Regions from separate parts of the Colwellia sp. BRX10-9 genome, predicted to be linked through region 3. Evidence: predicted binding sites of a transcription regulator. Region 3 holds the regulator's gene; each other region holds the start of a gene.

Region 1 (6,958 bases), on a different contig from region 3:
GAAAATAACTCTGAACTAATACCGCGATCATCTGTGTGTGCAGAAACCATAATTTCACCCGGAACCGTGTTGAGTAGCTCACCTATTTCTCTAATAATAGGGCGAAACTGTGGTTGTAAAAAAGCAGAACCCGAAGGAAAAGAACCATTTTCACGAATACGAATAATCACTTGTTGTCCGAGAGATTCAAGCTCTATGGCACCATCTTGAATTTGTTGTTCTAATTGATCAGCAATTTTTTTAACTAATTCATTTACTTGCTCTTGCGAAGCCTGCTCTAATTCGTCTTGAGCCTTTTGCATTGCCTGGGCTGACATTTCATCTGCAGTACTTTGTGATTGTCCACCACGTTCTGTACCTCGTTGTTCTTGTCGACCACCAGCAGACGTTTCATCACCTGCTTGAAACTCTAACATCTGTTGGGTCATTTCCATGGTTTGCTGTTGAATAACTTCTATAGGTGTTGGCTCAGGTTTACCTGGGCGAAATTCTTGCGCAATAATACTGGTGCCTTTAGGAATATCTTTTACTTCAATCTTATTTTGTACACCAAACGCAAACTTCATCGAACCTGCAATTTGTTTAAACTTTAAAACATCCATTTCAGAAAAAGATAACAGCAAAACGAAAAAGCACATCAATAGTGACATTAAGTCAGCAAAAGTACCCATCCAAGCGGGAAGCCCCGGAGGTGGACATTTACATTTTTCAGCCATAAATTACTCCCGTTACTCTTCTTCTGTGGTATTTACAGCACGTTTACCTTCAGCAAGATAGTTTTTAAGTAACCCTTCGATGACACGTGGATTTTGTCCGTCTTGAATACCCAGAATAGCGTCAAGAATAAGCTCCTGGTTCATTTTTTCTTCAGCAAGGCGAAGCCTGAGTTTTGACGCTATAGGAATGGCAATAACGTTAGCGAGGAATGCTCCATATAGGGTTGTTAGTAGTGCAACCGCCATAGCTGGACCAATAGATTTGGGGTCATCCATGTTTGATAACATCGCAACCAAACCAATTAAGGTGCCAATCATGCCCATCGCGGGTGCCACATCAGCAAGTGCCATCATCATACCTACGCCTGTTTCATGGCGTTCAGCAGTAAGCTCAATATCTTTTTTTAGTGTGCCACGTACTACATCTGCATCGTGGCCATCGACCAACATATCGACCCCTTTTTGCATAAAGCCGTTAGTTATCTCTGCTTCTTCTAAAGCCAAAAACCCCCCTTTACGAGCGGCATCAGCCATTTCAACTGATTTTTCAATAAGGTCGTCAGGCTGTTCAATTTTAAACATAAAAGCCTTACCTATAATTTTCCCAATTCCAAAAAACTGACCAAGATTATAGTTAGATAAAACAACAAATATTGAACCACCAAAAACAATAATAACTGACTGAACGTCAATAAACATGCCGATATCACCAGACAACATCATTGCCATAATGAGTAAACCTATTGCGCCTACTACACCTAATATTGTTGCTATATCCACAAAAAAGTCTCCACAAAAAAATGATACGGATAGTCGTATTATTTGATAATACATTAAGGTATTACGATACGCGAATACTTATATTCTTATCCACACTCGTGATTTAACCATAACCATCCAAAGCGCGCAGTTAAAACTGCATATGAATGGCTTACGGCTCTATAAGTTTATTATCGCTCATATTGTCAATAACTTAAGTAATTAGTCGCTATTTTTAAGGTTAACTTTGCTGAACAAAATAATTGTTCAATATCTTTAACAACGTATAGTCCAGAGACAGTTAATACTGCCAACTAAATTCGCCATATTTAAGCTTACCCAATTTATATTTATCTAGTTATCGTTAACCGCAGCGCTTTAACGATAAATATAAGCGCCAATATAGTCATAGAATGACCGACAATAGAAAGTATATGATAGTCATTAAGGGGCAAAAGCATTTGAAGTTTATTGATTAATTAAGGCGTTTGGTATAAATTTGCGCCTAGATATTTAATCACTGAACTCTCGATGATGGCTAAGAAAAAAATAGAAAACTTAAGCTTTGAAGAATCACTCTTAGAACTTGAAACTATTGTTCAGAATTTAGAACAAGGAGCATTGAGTTTAGAAGATTCAATGACCCTTTTTGAGCGCGGCTTAAATCTCAGCCAAGCCAGTCAAGAAAAGTTAAAAAATGCTGAACAAAAAATTCAAATTTTACTGACTAAAAATGGTAAAGCCCAACTTGAAGATTTTGAAAACGAAGTTGACTCAGAAAGTTTGGGTAGTAATTAGTGACCCAATTATACCAACTCGACTTTTATCAAACGCGCATTAATGAATACCTTGCCGACAAATTAGCCGCTTATGAAATAAATGATCAAAAATTGCTATCAGCAATGCAATACGGCTTATTAATTGGTGGTAAGCGTATGCGTCCTTATTTAAGTTATATTACCGGTGATGCACTGGGACTTGAATTATCTGACGTTGACGGTATTGCGGCAGCATTAGAATGTATCCATGCTTTTTCATTAATTCATGATGACTTACCTTCGATGGATGATGATGATTTACGTCGTGGGCAACCAACTTGTCATAAAGCGTTTGATGAAGCGACCGCTATTTTAGCAGGTGATAGTTTACAGACACTTGCCTTTGATATTTTAGTTAATCATAACTTTAGCGCCGCGGTTGAATCAAAACGTATTAGCTTAATCCGTCAATTAGTCAATGCTTCAGGTTACCAAGGCATGTGCGGTGGACAAGCACTTGATATTTCTGCGACCGATAAAGTGATCACTTTAGCTGAACTAGAAAAACTACATTCACTAAAAACAGGTGCGTTGTTAAAAGCTTCTGTGACCATGGTTACAGAGTTAAGTAACGATATTTCTGCCGATGAAAAGCACCAACTCGCCATTTATGCTGATCATATTGGTTTAGCCTATCAAGTGCGCGATGATATAATTGATATTATTTCTAGTGAAGAAGAACTAGGAAAACCAGCAGGTTCAGACGTTTCCTCTAATAAAAGTACCTACCCTGCGCTATTAGGTTTACAGGGCGCTCAGCAAAAAGCTGACAACTTATATCAACAAGCACTTCAAGCTTTAGCAACTTTACCCTACAATACAGATAACTTAGCTCAATTTGCGACGTTTATTATCAAACGCGCTCATTGATCTTGCTCTTGCAATTTAAAGAATAAACAAAATAAATATGACTATAAATCTTGCCGACTACCCTTTATTGGCCAATATAAATTCTCCTGACGATCTGCGCATGTTAAATAAAAGCCAGCTAATTCAGGCCAGTACAGAACTGCGTAGTTACTTATTAAGTTCTGTAAGTAAAAGTAGTGGCCATTTTGCTTCTGGTTTAGGCACAATAGAATTAACGGTCGCATTACATTATGTTTATAAAACGCCTTTTGATCACCTTATATGGGATGTTGGCCATCAAGCTTATCCACATAAAATTTTAACGGGTCGGCGCGATCAACTGCATACTATTCGTCAAAAAGATGGTTTGCACCCTTTTCCGTGGCGTGAAGAAAGTGAATATGATGTATTAAGTGTTGGCCATTCAAGCACGTCTATCTCTGCGGCACTAGGTATGGCTGTTGCTGCAGAACAAGAAGCAAAAAATCGTAAAGTTGTTGCTGTTATTGGTGACGGCGCAATGACAGCAGGTATGGCTTTTGAAGCGTTAAATCATGCTGGTGATATTAAAAGCGATATGCTGGTTATTTTAAATGACAATGAAATGTCAATTTCAGAAAATGTTGGTGCATTGAATAATCACTTTGCTCGATTGTTATCTGGCAGTATATATACAGGAATACGCGAGGGTGGTAAGCGCATACTAAAGGGTATTCCACCTATTAAAGAATTAGCAAGTCGTGCAGAAGAACATTTAAAAGGCATGGTTGTACCCAGTACCTTTTTTGAAGAGTTAGGCTTTAATTACATTGGCCCTATCGACGGTCATGATGTCAATGGTTTGGTTGATACCATTACTAATATGCGTAACTTAAAAGGGCCTCAAATCCTTCATATTGCCACGAAAAAAGGCAAAGGTTATCACGCAGCAGAGCAAGACCCGATAAAATATCATGCTGTCCCTAAATTTGATCCCGCACAAACGAGTTTGCCAAAGAGTAAGCCATGTTTACCCACTTATTCAAAAATATTTGGCGATTGGCTCTGCAGAACAGCAGAAAATAATGATTCACTAATAGCCATTACACCTGCCATGGGTGAAGGCTCTGGCATGGTTGAATTTAGTCAGCGCTTTCCTAAGCAGTACTTTGATGTCGCGATTGCAGAACAACACGCGGTAACTTTTGCTGCGGGTCTCGCTATTGGCGGTAAAAAACCGGTAGTCGCTATTTATTCAAGCTTTTTACAGCGTGGTTACGATCAATTCATTCATGATGTGGCGATCCAAAACTTACCCGTTTTGTTCGCGATTGACCGAGCCGGCATTGTTGGCGCAGACGGGCCAACTCATCAAGGCTCATTTGATTTAAGCTTTATGCGTTGTGTTCCAAATATTGTTATTATGGCGCCATCGGATGAACGAGAATGTCAATTGATGCTTAGCACGGGTTTTAAGCATGATGGTCCTGCGGCTGTTCGTTATCCAAGAGGGTCAGGCAATGGTGCGCCTTTACCTGACATCAGCGAGACAATTGAAATAGGTAAAGCAAAAACTATTTTAGAAACAACCACTGAGAGTGCTGAGCCGAAGGTTGCCATTTTAAACTTTGGTAGTACTTTTGATGAAGCCAAAGTAGCGGCTCAACAATTAAATACTACGCTCATTGATATGCGTTTTATAAAACCGCTTGATGTAACACTTATCGACCACATTGTAAAAAGCCATAGTATTATTGTGACCGTTGAAGATAATGCAATTGCGGGTGGCGCAGGTTCAGCAGTCAATGAATATATACTAAGCCAAGGTGTTGCGATTAAAATATTAAATATTGGCTTACCTGATACCTTTATCAAGCATGGTACCCAACAAGAGATTCATCAAGAACTTGGTTTAGATAGTAAAGGTATTATTGATAAAATAACCCATTTTATTGAACGCTAAATATTGTTAAAACGTCCACCAAAAGTCACTAATAATAGTTAATTATTAGTGACTTAATCTTTATCCCCCCTTCTCTTTCCTTCTAATTATTCTTAGATTGTTACGACTAATTATTATTTTTTCTTTAAAAACTTGTCTTTATCTGCTTAAATAATATACGTGATATATTTCTCATATATGAATAAGGATTATTTAATGAAATTCACTCAAAATATTATTTCTCTTGCGCTAATTTCAGCCCTCACCGCTTGTGGTGGCTCCAGTAGCTCTAGTACTAAACCCCCTACAATAGCACCACCACCTGCTCCAGTCCTCATACAAACCGTTGTCAAAGGTAAAGCGATAAAAGGCACAATAGCAAACGCTGTGGTTACTGTTTATAAATACGTTGACGGAAAAGCGGTTAAACTTGAAGATGACGAGTTAGCTGCATCTTCAATTATTACTGAAGATGATGGTAGCTATACCATTACCCTTTTAGATTACGACGGCGCTATCAAAGTAGAATTATCTGTAGGTGAAAACACCACGATGATATGTGATGCTCCTGCAGGTTGTGGTGAATTAGCCCACGGCGCCCCAATAGCACTAGCCACTGTTGATCCAACCTTAGTCTTATCAGCGATTTCAACCGTAGGGAGTGATAATGCAGGGACCGCAAATGTAAATATTTCAGCTCTCACCCATTTAGCCGCAGCACTTATAGAAGCCGATGAAAGCGGAGTTAGTGAAACAACAATACAAGCGCACTCTTCTATTATTGCCAATGCTTTTAATATTATGGGCAGTTTAACGGCACTTGAGCCAACGGCTGTCGAAAATGCAGCCAGTGTTGCAGGTGAAGATAATGTTAATGAGTTACGCTACGGCTTGATCAATGCTGGCATTATGTCTGTTTTGTTTGCCGGCCAAGAAAATGCTACGGGTGTTCTATCAAATAGATTAGCCGATGTTATTGAAGATATAGTCGAACACAATGGCGCATTACTGGTACATCAAGATGATAACGATGAAGGTTTTGAACTGTCTTTAGTTGAAGTTCTTGATAGTGCTGGCGATGTCGCAGCTGCTGCAGCTCAAGCGATAGCTGCAGATCCAATATTATCAAGCCAAGATAACAGTGAAATACTGGGCGAGCTTGACCAACAAGAAATCACCTTAGAAAATCAATCAGAATATGAAGAGGCCAATGAAGATGAAGATGGCCGCAGTGAACCTGAAACGGAAGTACCAACAACAGGTGATGCTATTGCTAAAGCAAAAGCTATGGTTGCTGATGTGCGTCTCTTTAGTCATCTATTTGAAGTGGGTAAAGAAGCCAATACCGGTGTAACTACCGAAGGCGACAAGTACATCGAGCTCATTGATAGTGCTGGTTTAATGATTGAGGCTGAAGCAGCGAGCTTTTTATTACTAGCAGACGTTACCGACGCCTTATCAGAAATGGGCATAAGGTATGAAGCAGGCACCATTACGGAGGGAACCTTCCCAATAGGCCCATTTTTGAGTATTGATGGTGCGGTAGGCTCTATAACGCTTGATGAAGAAACGGCTAATGGCGGCATATTATTTAAAATCAGTGCCACTTCAGGTAGTGAAAAAATCAGCTTAAATGCTTCTGCTGTTTTTGCTGAAGACGGCTTGAGCATTGTTTTAAACCTTGATGGTTCAATTGAATCAGCGGGTGCCATGCTATCGTTAACTCAAGGTAGCTTCGCAAAAGTTAACCTTGATAGTGCGATCACTCGAACCTTACTTGAAGATGATACCTACGCAGGAGAAATAACCTCTGGTGAGTTATCGCTTGAAGTTATCTTAGAACAAAAAGCAAGTGATACAGTAATAGACCCCGTCGCTTTTACTGGCATGATTAA
Region 2 (6,958 bases), on a different contig from region 3:
ACTTTTCTTTAGCGACTTTATCGTCACCAAACTCAGCTTTAAAGACTGCATCAAGTAACTGACCAAATGCATCATCATTCTTAGACAATATTTTATCTGCTTGTTCTTGCAGTTGGTTAAACTGATCTAAGAAGTCAATTAAAGGCCTCAGGTCTTTTCCGACACTAGGCGCTAATTTATCATCCAACTCTGCCACTGCTGTATACGCTTGGCTAACATAACTGGTTTTTGTTTGTTGCAAGTCCATACTAAAACTAGTTATCTGTTTATTATCGAAGCCAAGTTCAACTGCTTTTTCAAAAGCTTTATTAACATCGCCATTAAAGAAATCTTTTTGTAATGAATTTACGTCTTTAATTAATGCTTCGATTGCTGCTTTTTCATCATCATCAAGTTCACCCTCTACGCTATAAGAAAAGTTGATTTCATGATACTGACTACTGGTTCTACTATAATTTGTCGATCCCCCTTGGCTACTCTCTTGATACTGGTAAGCTTCTTTACTGGCATATTCTTGTAATTCGCTAAATGATATTGAAACTACATCACCGTCAGTAGTGGTAATACTCAGCTCGCTACTTTTTGAATTGCTTGTGTATAATTCGCTATCAATTGCTGTAGAACTGATAATTGGCGTTAACTCTGATACCTTCTCATTTGATTTATTGGCTGAAGGAAACATTTGTTCATGGAGGTCATCAATTCCCTTGTTAATAAGCGTACGACTTTTTTCTATACCTTGGTTTAAGTCATTGTCAAGCATGGCGAGATCTTTTAAATCGCCTTTTGCTTGATCAATACCTAAATTCGCCCCAGCACGCCCCTGCTCAAACATCTCTTTCAACTTGTCCTCACTCGCTCCATTTGCTTGGGCAGCTAAGATACTCGCGCTAACAAAGTCCATAACATTACGAGCCACTGCTTCGAAATCAAAAAGGCTAGTTGATGGCTCGCTTTCAGTTAACGCTGTTTTACTGATATCACTCATCACTACATTAGTTGCTTGCGGTGCATCGGTAATCTTTTGAAAATTTGCTGAAATCTGACTAGAAATTGATTGAGATATAATTTTCATCGTAATGGCAGCACGATGGTTTAATGCCAGTGTATTAACTGACTCTGCTGGCATTTCTCGTTTAACGACTTCATTATTTGCTGGTTCACTTTTACGACTTTGCCCTAAATAATTCGGCAACCTTGTCTGATTATCAATTTTATTCATTGTTACTCTCCAGTATCTAATTAAATTTTAATTAAACACAATCAAAGATCTAAAGATCCTTAAATTTAATATGGCTAATATATCGGCATTTTTTCGTAAAACTTTAGCAAGAAGTCAATCTCTTGTAAGAAAATTATAGACAAATGACTAGACAAAGTAATCACAATCGCTAAACTCAGCGCCTCTTTAATACTCACTAGAGTTGGGTATAATATTGTTTAATTCTTTCTACGTTTAAGGCTTATATATGTTTAGTCACATTGCACCACAATTTTATGATAAACAACTTGATAACAAACAGGATGATATCGCTAAATTGTTTAGTGATTTTGACTTACCAAATTTTGATGTTTTTCGATCAGAGCCTTTAAACTATAGATTACGAGCAGAATTTAGAGTTTGGCATGACAATGATGACTTATTTTATATTATGTTTAATAGTGAAACGAAAGAAAAGTATCGCGTCGACACTTTTCCGGTTGCCAGTAAACTCATTAATCAAGCTATGAAAGCCTTGCTTGACGAAATTAAAGATAAACCGTCACTTCGTCATCGATTATTTCAAGTCGATTTTTTATCAACGCTCAGTGGCGAGCTTTTAATAAGCTTGTTATATCACAGACAATTAGATGAAGAATGGCTAACTGAAGCGGCAACACTAAAATCAACCCTTTCAGCAATAGCCCCTGTTGATATTATTGGCCGTGCTAAAAAACAAAAATTTATCCTCGATAAAGATTATGTCACTGAGAAGTTAACTGTTGGCGATAAAACTTATATCTACGAGCAAGTAGAAAATAGTTTTACACAGCCTAATGGGCACGTTAATGAGCAAATGCTACTTTGGGCAAAGCAAGGCACACAAAATATCGGTGGTGACTTAATCGAACTCTATTGTGGTAATGGTAACTTTAGTATCGCACTCGCTGAAAACTTTGATCGGGTTTTAGGTACTGAAATATCGAAAACATCAGTAAAATCAGCACAAAATAATATCACCGCAAACCAGTTAACCAATGTTGATATAATAAGAATGTCCAGTGAAGATTTTAGTCAAGCGATGAACGGTGAGCGAGTATTTCGTCGTCTAGAAGGTTTCGATCTTAAAAGCTATAATTACGATACAGTATTAGTTGATCCACCAAGAGCTGGCCTTGACCCTGACAGCGTAGAGTTAGTCAGCCGATTTGAACGTATTGTTTATATCTCATGTAATCCTGAGACATTAAAAGAAAACTTAGTTGAACTAATAAAGACACACAATATTGAAAAATTTGCGTTATTTGATCAGTTTCCATATACCCACCATGTTGAAACAGGTGTGATACTTTCACGTAAAAAGTAACGTTTTTACTTTTTTACTCCCCTATTGCTAAATTCAGCAGCTCCCCGTGCTATAAAACGCAGCTGCTGAATGGTACGCATTGATATTTGTTGACGATCCTCTTTATCAACATCTAATGCATCAGAGCCAGCACTAAATACGATAGTCACCGCTGCATCGGCTTGTAAAAAAGCCACATCCGCATTCAATTTATTTGCTTGCTGTAAATAATCACATAGTTCTAAGGTGAAATAACGCACTTCTCGATTTACCGCCGCTCGAAAAGCAGCTGACGTTCCAGAACGCTCTCGTAATAATAAGCGAAATATATTACCGTTACTTTCAATAAACTCCATAAAGGTAACGACAGATATTTGAATGACAGAACCACCTTTTTCAATTCGTTGGCGAGCTTGTCGCATTAATTGACGCAAAGTTAAACCCGCTTCATCGACCAGCGTCAAACCTAGTTCGTTCATATCAGAAAAATGTCGATAAAATGATGTTGGTGCTAAGCCAGCCTCTTTAGCGACTTCCCGTAAGCTCAAACTCGAAAAGCTACGTTCACTACTTAACTGCCCAAGAGCAGCATCAATTATTTGTCGACGTGTTTTTTCTTTTTGCTGTGCCCGAATCCCGCTCATTACTTAATTAACCTATACTTTAGCCTGTTTATATCATACTGAATTTTCATCTATTTACTAGAAACTTGATCACTAACATCTACATTTAAATCCAGTATTATTGATTGAAGATAAAAAGTTTAATAAAAATTACCTTGACTGAAAAGTGATCAAAGTTAAAATAGAGTACACGTGTACACTGAAATTATTTACTTAGTGTTCGTTTTTTTACTGATGGAATTCTTATTACATGAATAAACCTAAAATCGTTTGGCTAAATTTTAGTGTGTTTTTAATTACCTTTTTAGTTGCCTCAATTGGCGTCCCGTATCGAGCAATAACACACGGTTTTGATACCACTGAACTTGTAGTAGCACTATGCTGCTTTATTTATTGTGGTATGTCTATTACTGCTGGCTATCACCGATTATGGTCGCACAAAACCTATCAAGCACATGCTTCGCTGCGTTTCATTTTTGCACTAGGCGGAGCATTTGCCTTACAAAATAGTATATTACATTGGGCTTCTGATCATAGAGTTCATCATAAGCATGTCGATAATAATGACAAAGACCCCTATTCAGCTAAAAAAGGCTTTTGGTATTCACATATCGGTTGGATGCTTCGTGAGTATCAAGCGCATCGATATGCTAATTACGACAATACCCGTGATTTACAAAAAGACGCTATTGTAATGTGGCAGCACAGAAATTATTTGTTGCTGACAATATTAATGAACTTTGGTGTACCTATTTTATTTGGTTTATGGCACGGCGATATTATTAGTAGTTTACTTTTAGTCGGTTTCTTGCGTTTAGTGTTAAGCCATCACACTACTTTTTTCATTAATTCTTTGGCACATATCTGGGGTAAACAAACTTACACAGAAAGAAATACTGCACGAGATAATGGCTTTCTTGCTTTTTTAACTTTTGGTGAGGGCTATCATAACTATCATCATATTTTTGAAAATGATTATCGTAACGGCATTCGTTGGTGGCAGTTTGATCCAACTAAATGGTTGATTAAGGGTTGTGAGTTTTTGAATCTTACCTCAAAACTACGGACTTACCCGGATGACAAAATTGAAAAAGCGCGCTTAGCTATGGTATTTAAACGTAGCCAGAAGAAGTTACTCTCTCATCCAAATGCGGAGCAAATGCGAGAAAAACTACAGCAAGAATATGATTTACTCATTAGTAGAATTAATGACTACTATGATGTGCGTAAAAAATTACTTGCCAGTAGGCGCGATAAATTAATCGCCGACGTTGAGAGCTCTGAATTAGCAGCGCAATACCAAGAATTTAAGCAGCACTTGGCAGACCAGCAACAACATTTTCAACGCTTATTAACCCAACTGGCATAAACCCTCTAGATTAATAAGCTTTTACATGGTCAGATGTCTAAATTCCTGCTAAAATTTTTTTATCTTAGTAGGAATTTAAGGCAAGATTTTGGCAACTCAAAATAAAGCTAAAACGAAGAAGAAAACAAATAACGATTACGATTACGATGCAATAATTATAGGTACCGGACCAGGTGGCGAAGGTACGGCTATGGAGCTATCTAAAAAAGAAAAACGTGTTGCTATTGTTGAGCGATATAAAGACGTTGGCGGTGGTTGTACGCATTGGGGAACTATTCCTTCAAAAGCTTTACGTCAAAGTGTTAGCCGACTCATTGAGTATAACGCGAGCCCACTTTTTAGAGGCCATGAAAAAGCAAAACATTTAACGTTCCCAGCTATTCTTAAACATGCCTCTTCGGTTATTCGTAAACAAGTGCAGCTACGCAGTGGCTTTTATGATCGTAACCGCGTTGAACTGATTTCGGGTGAAGCGTCTTTTATTGATGCCCATACGCTTAGAATAGTGAATAACGAGGGCGCTATTGAACAAATTACGGCAAAGCAAATTGTTATTGCTACTGGTTCACATCCCTACCGACCTAAAGATATTGATTTTAACCATCCGCGAGTCTATGACTCAGATACCATCTTATCACTTAAGCATGATCCCCGTTCTATCATTATTTATGGTGCTGGTGTTATTGGTTCCGAATATGCCTCTATATTTAGAGGTTTAGGTGTAAAGGTAGATTTAATTAATACCCGAGATAGACTACTTTCTTTTTTAGATGCAGAAATGTCTGATTCACTCAGCTACCACTTATGGAATAATGGTGTAGTGATCCGTCATGGCGAAGCGATTGCACGAGTTGAAGCATCCGACGACTCTGTGGTTGTTCATTTAGAATCAGGTAAAAAAATGCGCGCCGACTGTTTACTCTTTGCTAATGGGCGAACAGGTAATACAGCCGACTTAAAAGTTGAAAATGCAGGATTATCAGCAGATGGACGTGGGCAACTAAAAGTCAACGATCAATATCAAACCAGTGTCGACAATATATATGCGGTAGGTGATGTCATTGGTTACCCAAGCTTAGCCAGTGCCGCTTATGATCAAGGCAGGTTAGCAGCTTCAGCGATGATAGATCACCAAAGTACTGCAAAACTTATTGCTGATATTCCTACAGGTATCTACACGATTCCAGAAATAAGCTCTGTTGGTAAGACAGAACAAGAACTGACCGCGGCAAAAATTCCGTATGAGGTTGGTCGTGCCCAGTTCAAACATTTAGCAAGAGCACAAATATCAAATAGTTTAGTCGGTTCACTGAAGATACTTTTTCACAGCGAAACTAAAGAAATTTTAGGTATTCATTGTTTTGGTGAAAATGCAGCTGAAATCATTCATATTGGTCAAGCAATTATGCAACAAACCAATGGCGGTAATACCATTGAATACTTTGTTAATACCACGTTTAATTATCCAACGATGGCTGAGGCATTTCGTGTTGCTGCATTGAATGGTTTGAATCGTTTATTTTAATAGTGAATAAGCATGAATCGAAAAAGGTATGTTATGAATAAATTAATTTTACTGTTAATTTTTTTTATCAACATACCTATTTTAATCGTTAATGCGACTGAAAACGCTTATGTACAAAAGGAAAGTAAAAGCTACAGCCTTTATTTAATTCGTCATGCTGAAAACAAAACTGAACAAGAAGATTCTGGATTAACACAATGTGGTACATATAGGGCAAAAGAACTTGCGCGTATTCTAGAGAATGCAGAAATAGAAAATATATACAGTACGCGCTATCAACGGACTATGGCAACAGCTACACCGCTAGCACAACAGCAACAACTTGCGATCAAAAATTATGCGCCCAATAAATTAGAGCAACTCGCCTGGCAATTGATCAAAGAACAAGAGAACACCGTAGTGTTTGGACACAGTAACACCACGGCACAATTGGCAGAATTACTAAGCCAAAGCTCAGTATCACCAATGACAGAACAAGAATATCGTGGTATCTATCAAATCATCATTTCAGGTAAAAATCGTCACCTAACATTACTAATGCAACCTTCGATCTGCAAGTAACACCGCTACATACCTTAATACAATTGGCAGAATGACTAAGCCAAAGCTTTGTATCACTAATGACAGAACAAGAATATCGTGGTATCTATCAAATCATCATTTCAGGTGAAAATCGTCACCTAACATTAGTCATCTAACATTATGGATGCAACCTTCGCTCTGTAAGTAACACCGCTACATACCTTAATACAATTGGCAGAATGACTAAGCCAAAGCTTTGTATCAGTAATGACAGAACAAGAATATCGTGGTATCTATCAAATCATCATTTCAGGTGAAAATCGTCACCTAACATTAGTCATCTAACATTATTGATGCAACCTTCGCTCAGTAA
Region 3 (6,958 bases):
TAAAACCAGCACAACGCGAACATGCTCAGTCTTTAGGCTATACCGTGGTTGACGCATCGACTGTCCTTGCCACTCATTTAAGTCAAATACTAACAAATAACGCGGCACAGTTACTTGGTCATGAAGAAGTACAAAACCTTCTTGATATGCTAGGCAAAAATTATCCTAAATTAATTGAAGGGTTCATCCCTGATGTTTTATCACTGGGTACTTTGGTTAAAGTACTACAAAACCTAATGAATGAAGGTGTTGCTGTTCGTGATATGCGCAGTATTATTCAAACGTTAGTTGAATATGGTCCTAAGTCCCAAGACCCTGAAATTTTAACGGCAGCTGTTCGTATTACCTTGCGTAAATTCATTGTTCAAGAGTTAGTGGGACCCGTGACTGAGGTACCTGTCATAACTTTGGCGCCAGAGTTGGAACAGATGTTGCACCAGTCTATGCAAATGGCTGGCGACGATGGTGCTGGCATTGAACCAGGTTTAGCAGAACGGTTACAAAAATCATTAGCTGATGGTGCTCAACAACAAGAAATGGCGGGTGATACGCCAATATTGTTAACCTCAGGGATTTTAAGAGCGGTACTGGCTAAATTTGTTAAATATACTATTCCAGGCTTGCGGGTGATTTCATACCAAGAAATTCCTGATGATAAGCAGATAAAAATAGTAAGCGCCATAGGTCAATAATTACGATATCAGTAATGAGCAGCAGAAAATATTTGCGGTTAAATGAATAAGTCATTAACAGCGATTGCAGTTGATAAGGGGTTAGTTTTGAAAATTAAACGTTTTGTAGCAAAAGATATGAGAAGTGCGCTGACACAAATCAAAGACGAGCTAGGTGCTGACGCTGTGATTATGTCAAATAAACGCGTACCTGAGGGCGTTGAACTAATGGCTGCGGTTGACAACAACGTAGAAATTAAAGCAACACAACCCGTAATGCAAAATTCTCCTGAAATCAACTCAACAGCGCAAGCAACAAACAGTTTTGACCGTTCGATTGACAATGATGTGGTCAATATTAGACAAAATAATCCTTTGACCAGTCCTAGTGTTTCGCACAACTCGGCAGCAGAAGATACTCGCTTACCTTCAGACAGTTTAGCGGCTTTATTAAGCCGTCAAGTTCAGCAAGCACCTGCAAATATTGGTCAAGGTATTAATCAAGCTCAGCATGATAAAATCGTCCAGGCAGCCGCTAAGCTAAATAACCCTAGTAACTCAGCGCAAGTTTCAACGCCAACACCGTCAAGCAATATTGAGCAGCAATTTAAAAGCTTCACCGACCGTTTAGAGCAAAATAGCCAAGAACAAGGTGATGAACAATCAAGCGACTCATATCAACAGCCGGTGATGAACCAAGCACAGTCTTTAGTAAGCGATGGCTTACCGCCACAAAATGTAAATAACGCCGACTTAGAGAAAATGAAACACGAAATGTCTTCTATTCGTGAATTACTAGAACATCAAATTTCGGGGTTAATGTGGCAGGATATGGCGCAAAAAGATCCCGCTCGTGCGATGTTGGTTAATCGACTAATGTCTTTGGGTATGAGCGAACAAGTTTCAGATCAAATTGCAGGTTATATTCCAGCACAAAAAAATGACCAAGATACTTGGTTATTAGCGAAGAAATTTATCAGCCAACAAATTAATACCACTAATAATGACATTATTCATCGTGGTGGCGTGGTTTCATTAGTGGGACCTACCGGCGTAGGTAAAACAACTACCGTAGCTAAACTCGCGGCGCGGTTTGCTCAGATTCATGGCGCAGACCAAGTGGTGATGATCTCAACAGATAACTACCGTATTGCTGGATTTGAACAATTAGCCACTTACGGCCGAATTATTGGTTGTGATGTAAAGCTTGCTGGTGATGCAAAAACCTTAGATACATTGTTGCAACAGTTCTCCAAAAAGAAACTGATACTTATTGATACTGCAGGTATGGGGCAACGTGATATGCGTTTAGCTAAACACCTAACTACTTTAGTTTCTAATGCAAGGGTCAGAATTCGCAACTATTTAGTGTTAGCTGCTAATACTCAACAACGAGTTATGCAAGAAAATGTTGATCGCTTTAAAAAAGTACCTTTAGCTGGCTGTATTTATACTAAACTTGATGAAAGCCTTAGCATAGGAGAAATAATTTCCACTTCGATTCAAAACGGTTTAGCGATAGGCTACTTAACGGATGGACAAAGAGTTCCTGAAGATATTAAAGTTGCAAATGCTGAAAAACTCGTTACGCTAGCAGATAAAATGAGCGCGAAAAATCAAATTAATAATCCAATAAATTGGCGAACAGCACCGATGAGTGCTAATACAGCTGTATTTCCATAACTTGTTCTAAATATGTGAATTTTGAAGCTATAAAAATATGCAGATTAAATGATTATAGGGTTATACTAAATTAAATTGATAGCTATTCGTAAGAAAGTAGAGAAATACGATAAATGAATGATCAAGCAAGTGGCTTAAGAAAAATGCAAAATTCAGCTCCGGTAAAAGTCATTGCTGTCTCTGGCGGTAAAGGCGGAGTAGGTAAAACTAACGTTTCGCTTAATACCGCTATTGCACTTGGACAATTAGGACAACGAGTTTTAGTTTTAGATGCCGATTTAGGCTTGGCTAATGTCGATGTTATGCTAGGTTTGCGGGTAAAACGTAACTTATCACATGTGCTTTCTGGCGAGTGTGAATTAGACGATATAATTATTGAAGGTCCCGCTGGTATTAATATCATTCCTGCTACGTCAGGTTCACAATCTATGGTCGATTTAACGCCTGCTGAACATGCGGGTTTAATTCGCGCTTTTAGTGATATGAACACAAAATTTGATGTACTTATTGTTGACACTGCCGCCGGTATTTCCGACATGGTACTAAGCTTTTGCCGTGCCTCACAAGATGTGATGTTAGTGGTCTGTGATGAACCTACATCTATTACTGATTGCTACGCCTTAATGAAATTATTAAGTCGAGATCATGGTGTATTTAAATTTAAAGTTGTTGCCAACATGGTGAGAACGCCAAGAGAAGGACAACAACTCTTTGGTAAGCTTTCTAAAGTTACCGATCGATTTTTAGATGTTGCACTTGAACTCGTTGCTGTCATTCCATTTGACGAAAATATAAGAAATTCCGTTAGAAAACAAAAAGCAATTGTTGAAGCTTATCCACAATCGCCTGCAGCGGTTGCTTTTAAATCTTTAGCAGGTAATTTAATTAAATGGCCGGTGCCTAAACAAGCGTCAGGTCATTTAGAGTTTTTTATTGAACAATTGTTAGAACATTAATAACAATAGTAATCAGATATGAGTACTTTGTTGAAAGTTCTATATCTTTCCTATAATTTAGCGAGTGAGCGATAGTGGTAAAACCAAATGCTTACAGTATTCAAACTGATAAATCTGCTATAATTTCGCAGCATACAGTTTTAGTGAAAAGAATCGCTTATCACCTATTAGCAAGGTTGCCTGCGAGCGTGCAGGTTGATGACCTTATTCAGTCAGGCATGATAGGCCTGCTTGAAGCGTCTAATAATTTTGATCACGGCAAAGGTGCAAGTTTTGAAACCTTTGCTGGTATTCGTATCCGTGGTGCTATGCTTGATGAAATACGCCGTGGTGACTGGACTCCCCGCTCTGTTCATAAAAATAGCCGCATGGTCAGTGAAGCGATAAAATTGCTTGAAGCAAGTTTAGGTCGTGATGTAACTGATATTGAAGTTGCTGAAAAACTTGATATTTCGTTAAATGACTACCATCATATTCTAAGTGAGGTAAGTACCGGTAAAATAATTGGTATTGAAGACTTAAGTACGGGGGCAGATGCTATATCGAATATGGAAGATGTGAATAATAACGATCCCTATGATAATTTTGAAAAAATAGTTTTTAAAAAATCGTTAACAGCATGCATTTCCACTTTACCCGAACGCGAAGCTCTAGTACTGTCACTATATTACGACGAAGAATTAAATCTTCGAGAGATTGGTCAAGTGCTTGATGTAAGTGAGTCGCGTGTTAGCCAAATTCACAGTCAAGCAATGCATAGGTTAAAAGGACGTATGCAATCTTGGCAAAGTTGAGTAGAATATACATATATTCACAATTTTAAAATGTTCTCACCGGAGGGTGCCTTGGATAAAAATATGAAAGTTCTTGTTGTTGATGATTTTTCAACGATGAGACGTATCGTCAAAAACTTGTTACGAGATTTAGGTTTCACTAACATTTCAGAAGCAGATGACGGTAGCACTGCTTTACCGATGTTAAAAGAAGGCTCTTTTGACTTTGTTGTAACTGATTGGAATATGCCAGGTATGCAAGGTATTGATTTGCTCAAAGCCATCCGTGCCGATGCGAAGTTATCACATATCCCAGTATTGCTGATCACTGCTGAAGCAAAGAAAGAACAAATTGTGATGGCGGCTCAAGCGGGTGTTAATGGCTATATTGTAAAACCATTTACCGCAGCGACGTTAAACGCCAAGTTAGATAAAATATTTCAACGCTTAGGTTAATTCCTTAATTAGATAGATAATTAATTAATCTAAACGTGAGGTTTTTGCATGAGTGCGAATACAAATGTGCATGTTTCTTTGGAAGAAGCAAAGCTACTGGTCGAATATTTAGAAAGTGGTCAACAAGACAAGGCAGATGAATTAATTGCTGAAATTCAAAATCCAATTAATTCTGAATTGTTTGCTGAAATAGGCAAGCTGACTCGCCAACTACATGACTCATTAAATAATTTTCAATTAGATTCCAGGTTAAATGATTTAGCGACAGCAGATATCCCCGATGCTCAAGAACGTCTAAACTACGTTATAACGCGAACGGAAGAAGCCGCTAATAAAACCATGGATGCTGTTGAATCTATTTTTCCCGTTGTGGATACGATACAAAAGCAAATAAAGGCTGTTAATCCGTTATGGCAAAAATTAATGCATAACAAATTGGAATTAACCGAATTTAAAAGTTTATGTGTTGATATAGATTTATTATTAAAAACGACAGATAGAGAATCAGTGCGTATGCATGATTTAATGACTGATGTTTTGATGGCGCAAGATTTTCAAGATTTAACCGGACAAGTTATTCGTAAAGTTATTGATCTAGTTCGTGAAGTAGAGGATAGCTTGATTGGTATGCTAACCGCTTTTGGTATTACGACAGATAGTAATGCAGAGCGAAGTAAACCTAAAGTAGGTGATAACTTAGTTGAAGGCCCGATCGTTAATGCAGCACAACGTGATGATGTTGTCGCTGACCAAGATGATGTTGATGACCTTTTATCAAGTTTAGGATTTTAATAGGAGTTGCTGGATGTCATTTGAGCAAGATGAAGAGATTCTTCAGGATTTTTTAATAGAAGCTGGAGAAATACTTGAAACGCTTTCGGAACAACTCGTAGAACTTGAAAACGACCCCGATAATGCCGAATTATTAAATGCTATTTTTAGAGGTTTTCACACCGTTAAAGGTGGGGCCGGATTTTTAGCATTACATAATTTAGTTGACGTATGTCATGGCGCGGAAAATATTTTCGATCTGTTACGTACCAACCAACGTAGTGTTAGTGCAAGCCTAATGGACGTTATTTTACAAGCGCTTGATGTTGTAAATGAAATGTTTGTACAAGTTCAAAACGGCGAGAAACTTGATAAAGCTGATGCTCAATTACTTGCAGAATTGCATCGTTTAAGCCAACCAGAAGGCAAAGAGCAAGCGCCTGCGCCAGTCGTTGTTGAAGCAGTAGCTACTCATGAAAGCGAAAGTTCTTCTAGCGATGAAATGTCAGAAGATGAATTTGAACGACTTCTCGACGAACTCCATGGTGGTGGCTCAGCTTCTACGCCAGCCCCAGCACCTGAAGCAACAGCAACGTCTTCAGACAGCAATGATATTTCAGATGACGAATTTGAATCCTTACTCGATGAACTTCACGGTCAAGGTGCTTTTTCGCCTGAAGTTGCTGCTAATAATTCAAGTAAACCATCTTCATCGAATAACAGTTCATCAGATGAAATAAGTGACGATGACTTTGAAGCTTTATTAGACGAATTACATGGTCAAGGTCAAGCGCCGAAATTATCTGTTACTCCAGCACCTAGCGCACCAACACCAGCACCAACACCTGTTGCTCAAACACCAGCCGCGAAGCCAGCACCTGTAGCTCCTGCAGCTAAACCTGTCGCTAAAGCGCCAGTACCAGAAAAAGCACCCGCTAAAGCAATGCAGGGTGAAACAACTGTTAGGGTTGACACTAAACGTCTTGACCAAATTATGAATATGGTTGGTGAGCTTGTTTTAGTGAGAAATCGCTTAACAAGTTTGGGCTTAACCAAAGAGGATGAAGATTTAACGAAAGCTGTTTCTAACCTTGATGCGGTAACGACTGATTTGCAAGGTGCGGTAATGAAAACCCGTATGCAGCCAATCAAGAAAGTCTTTGGACGATTTCCTCGAGTTGTTCGAGATTTAGCGCGCAGTTTAGACAAAGAAATTAAATTAGTGCTCAAAGGTGAAGAAACCGATCTAGATAAAAACCTTGTTGAGGCACTCGCTGATCCATTAGTGCATTTAGTGAGAAACTCTGTAGATCACGGTATAGAAATGCCTGATAAGCGCGAAGCATTGGGGAAACCAAGAGAAGGTGTCGTGGTGCTTTCTGCTTCTCAAGAGGGTGACCATATATTATTAACCATCAAAGATGATGGTGCAGGCATGAATGCAGAAAAGCTCAAAGAAATTGCGATTACTCGTGGTGTTCTTGACGCTGACTCTGCTGCTAGAATGACAGATAAAGAAGCCTTTAGTTTAATTTTTGCTCCAGGGTTCTCTACCAAGACTGAAATTTCAGAAGTTTCAGGCCGTGGTGTTGGCATGGATGTAGTCAAGACTAAGATCACCCAGTTAAACGGTACGGTAAGTATAGAT

Evidence for each region. The regulator FliA, encoded in region 3, starts transcription of late flagellar genes. The targets are predictions, from matches to a motif close to CTAAAGNTNNNNNNNNNNNNGCCGATA.
Region 1: a site for FliA is predicted at 1,668-1,694, ahead of pomA (flagellar motor protein PomA). Genes of this name have one in related genera too.
Region 2: a site for FliA is predicted at 1,303-1,329, ahead of H4J69_RS06705 (DUF5610 domain-containing protein). Genes of this name have one in related genera too.

What each region holds. Positions count from the first base shown of each region.
Region 1 is NZ_JACGVV010000034.1:26,336-33,293, reverse strand. Features, by position in the region: gene H4J69_RS16420 (flagellar motor protein MotB) at 1-716, opposite strand, end outside; gene pomA (flagellar motor protein PomA) at 729-1,496, opposite strand; gene H4J69_RS16410 (exodeoxyribonuclease VII small subunit) at 2,010-2,273, shown strand; gene ispA ((2E,6E)-farnesyl diphosphate synthase) at 2,273-3,163, shown strand; gene dxs (1-deoxy-D-xylulose-5-phosphate synthase) at 3,201-5,084, shown strand; gene H4J69_RS16395 (hypothetical protein) at 5,280-6,958, shown strand, end outside.
Region 2 is NZ_JACGVV010000007.1:161,252-168,209, reverse strand. Features, by position in the region: gene H4J69_RS06705 (DUF5610 domain-containing protein) at 1-1,222, opposite strand, end outside; gene trmA (tRNA (uridine(54)-C5)-methyltransferase TrmA) at 1,470-2,567, shown strand; gene fabR (HTH-type transcriptional repressor FabR) at 2,573-3,190, opposite strand; gene H4J69_RS06690 (fatty acid desaturase) at 3,420-4,538, shown strand; gene sthA (Si-specific NAD(P)(+) transhydrogenase) at 4,627-6,063, shown strand; gene H4J69_RS06680 (histidine phosphatase family protein) at 6,097-6,624, shown strand.
Region 3 is NZ_JACGVV010000004.1:139,784-146,741, forward strand. Features, by position in the region: gene flhA (flagellar biosynthesis protein FlhA) at 1-692, shown strand, start outside; gene flhF (flagellar biosynthesis protein FlhF) at 780-2,354, shown strand; gene H4J69_RS04055 (MinD/ParA family protein) at 2,468-3,310, shown strand; gene H4J69_RS04060 (RNA polymerase sigma factor FliA) at 3,385-4,104, shown strand; gene cheY (chemotaxis response regulator CheY) at 4,156-4,539, shown strand; gene H4J69_RS04070 (protein phosphatase CheZ) at 4,588-5,331, shown strand; gene H4J69_RS04075 (chemotaxis protein CheA) at 5,345-6,958, shown strand, end outside.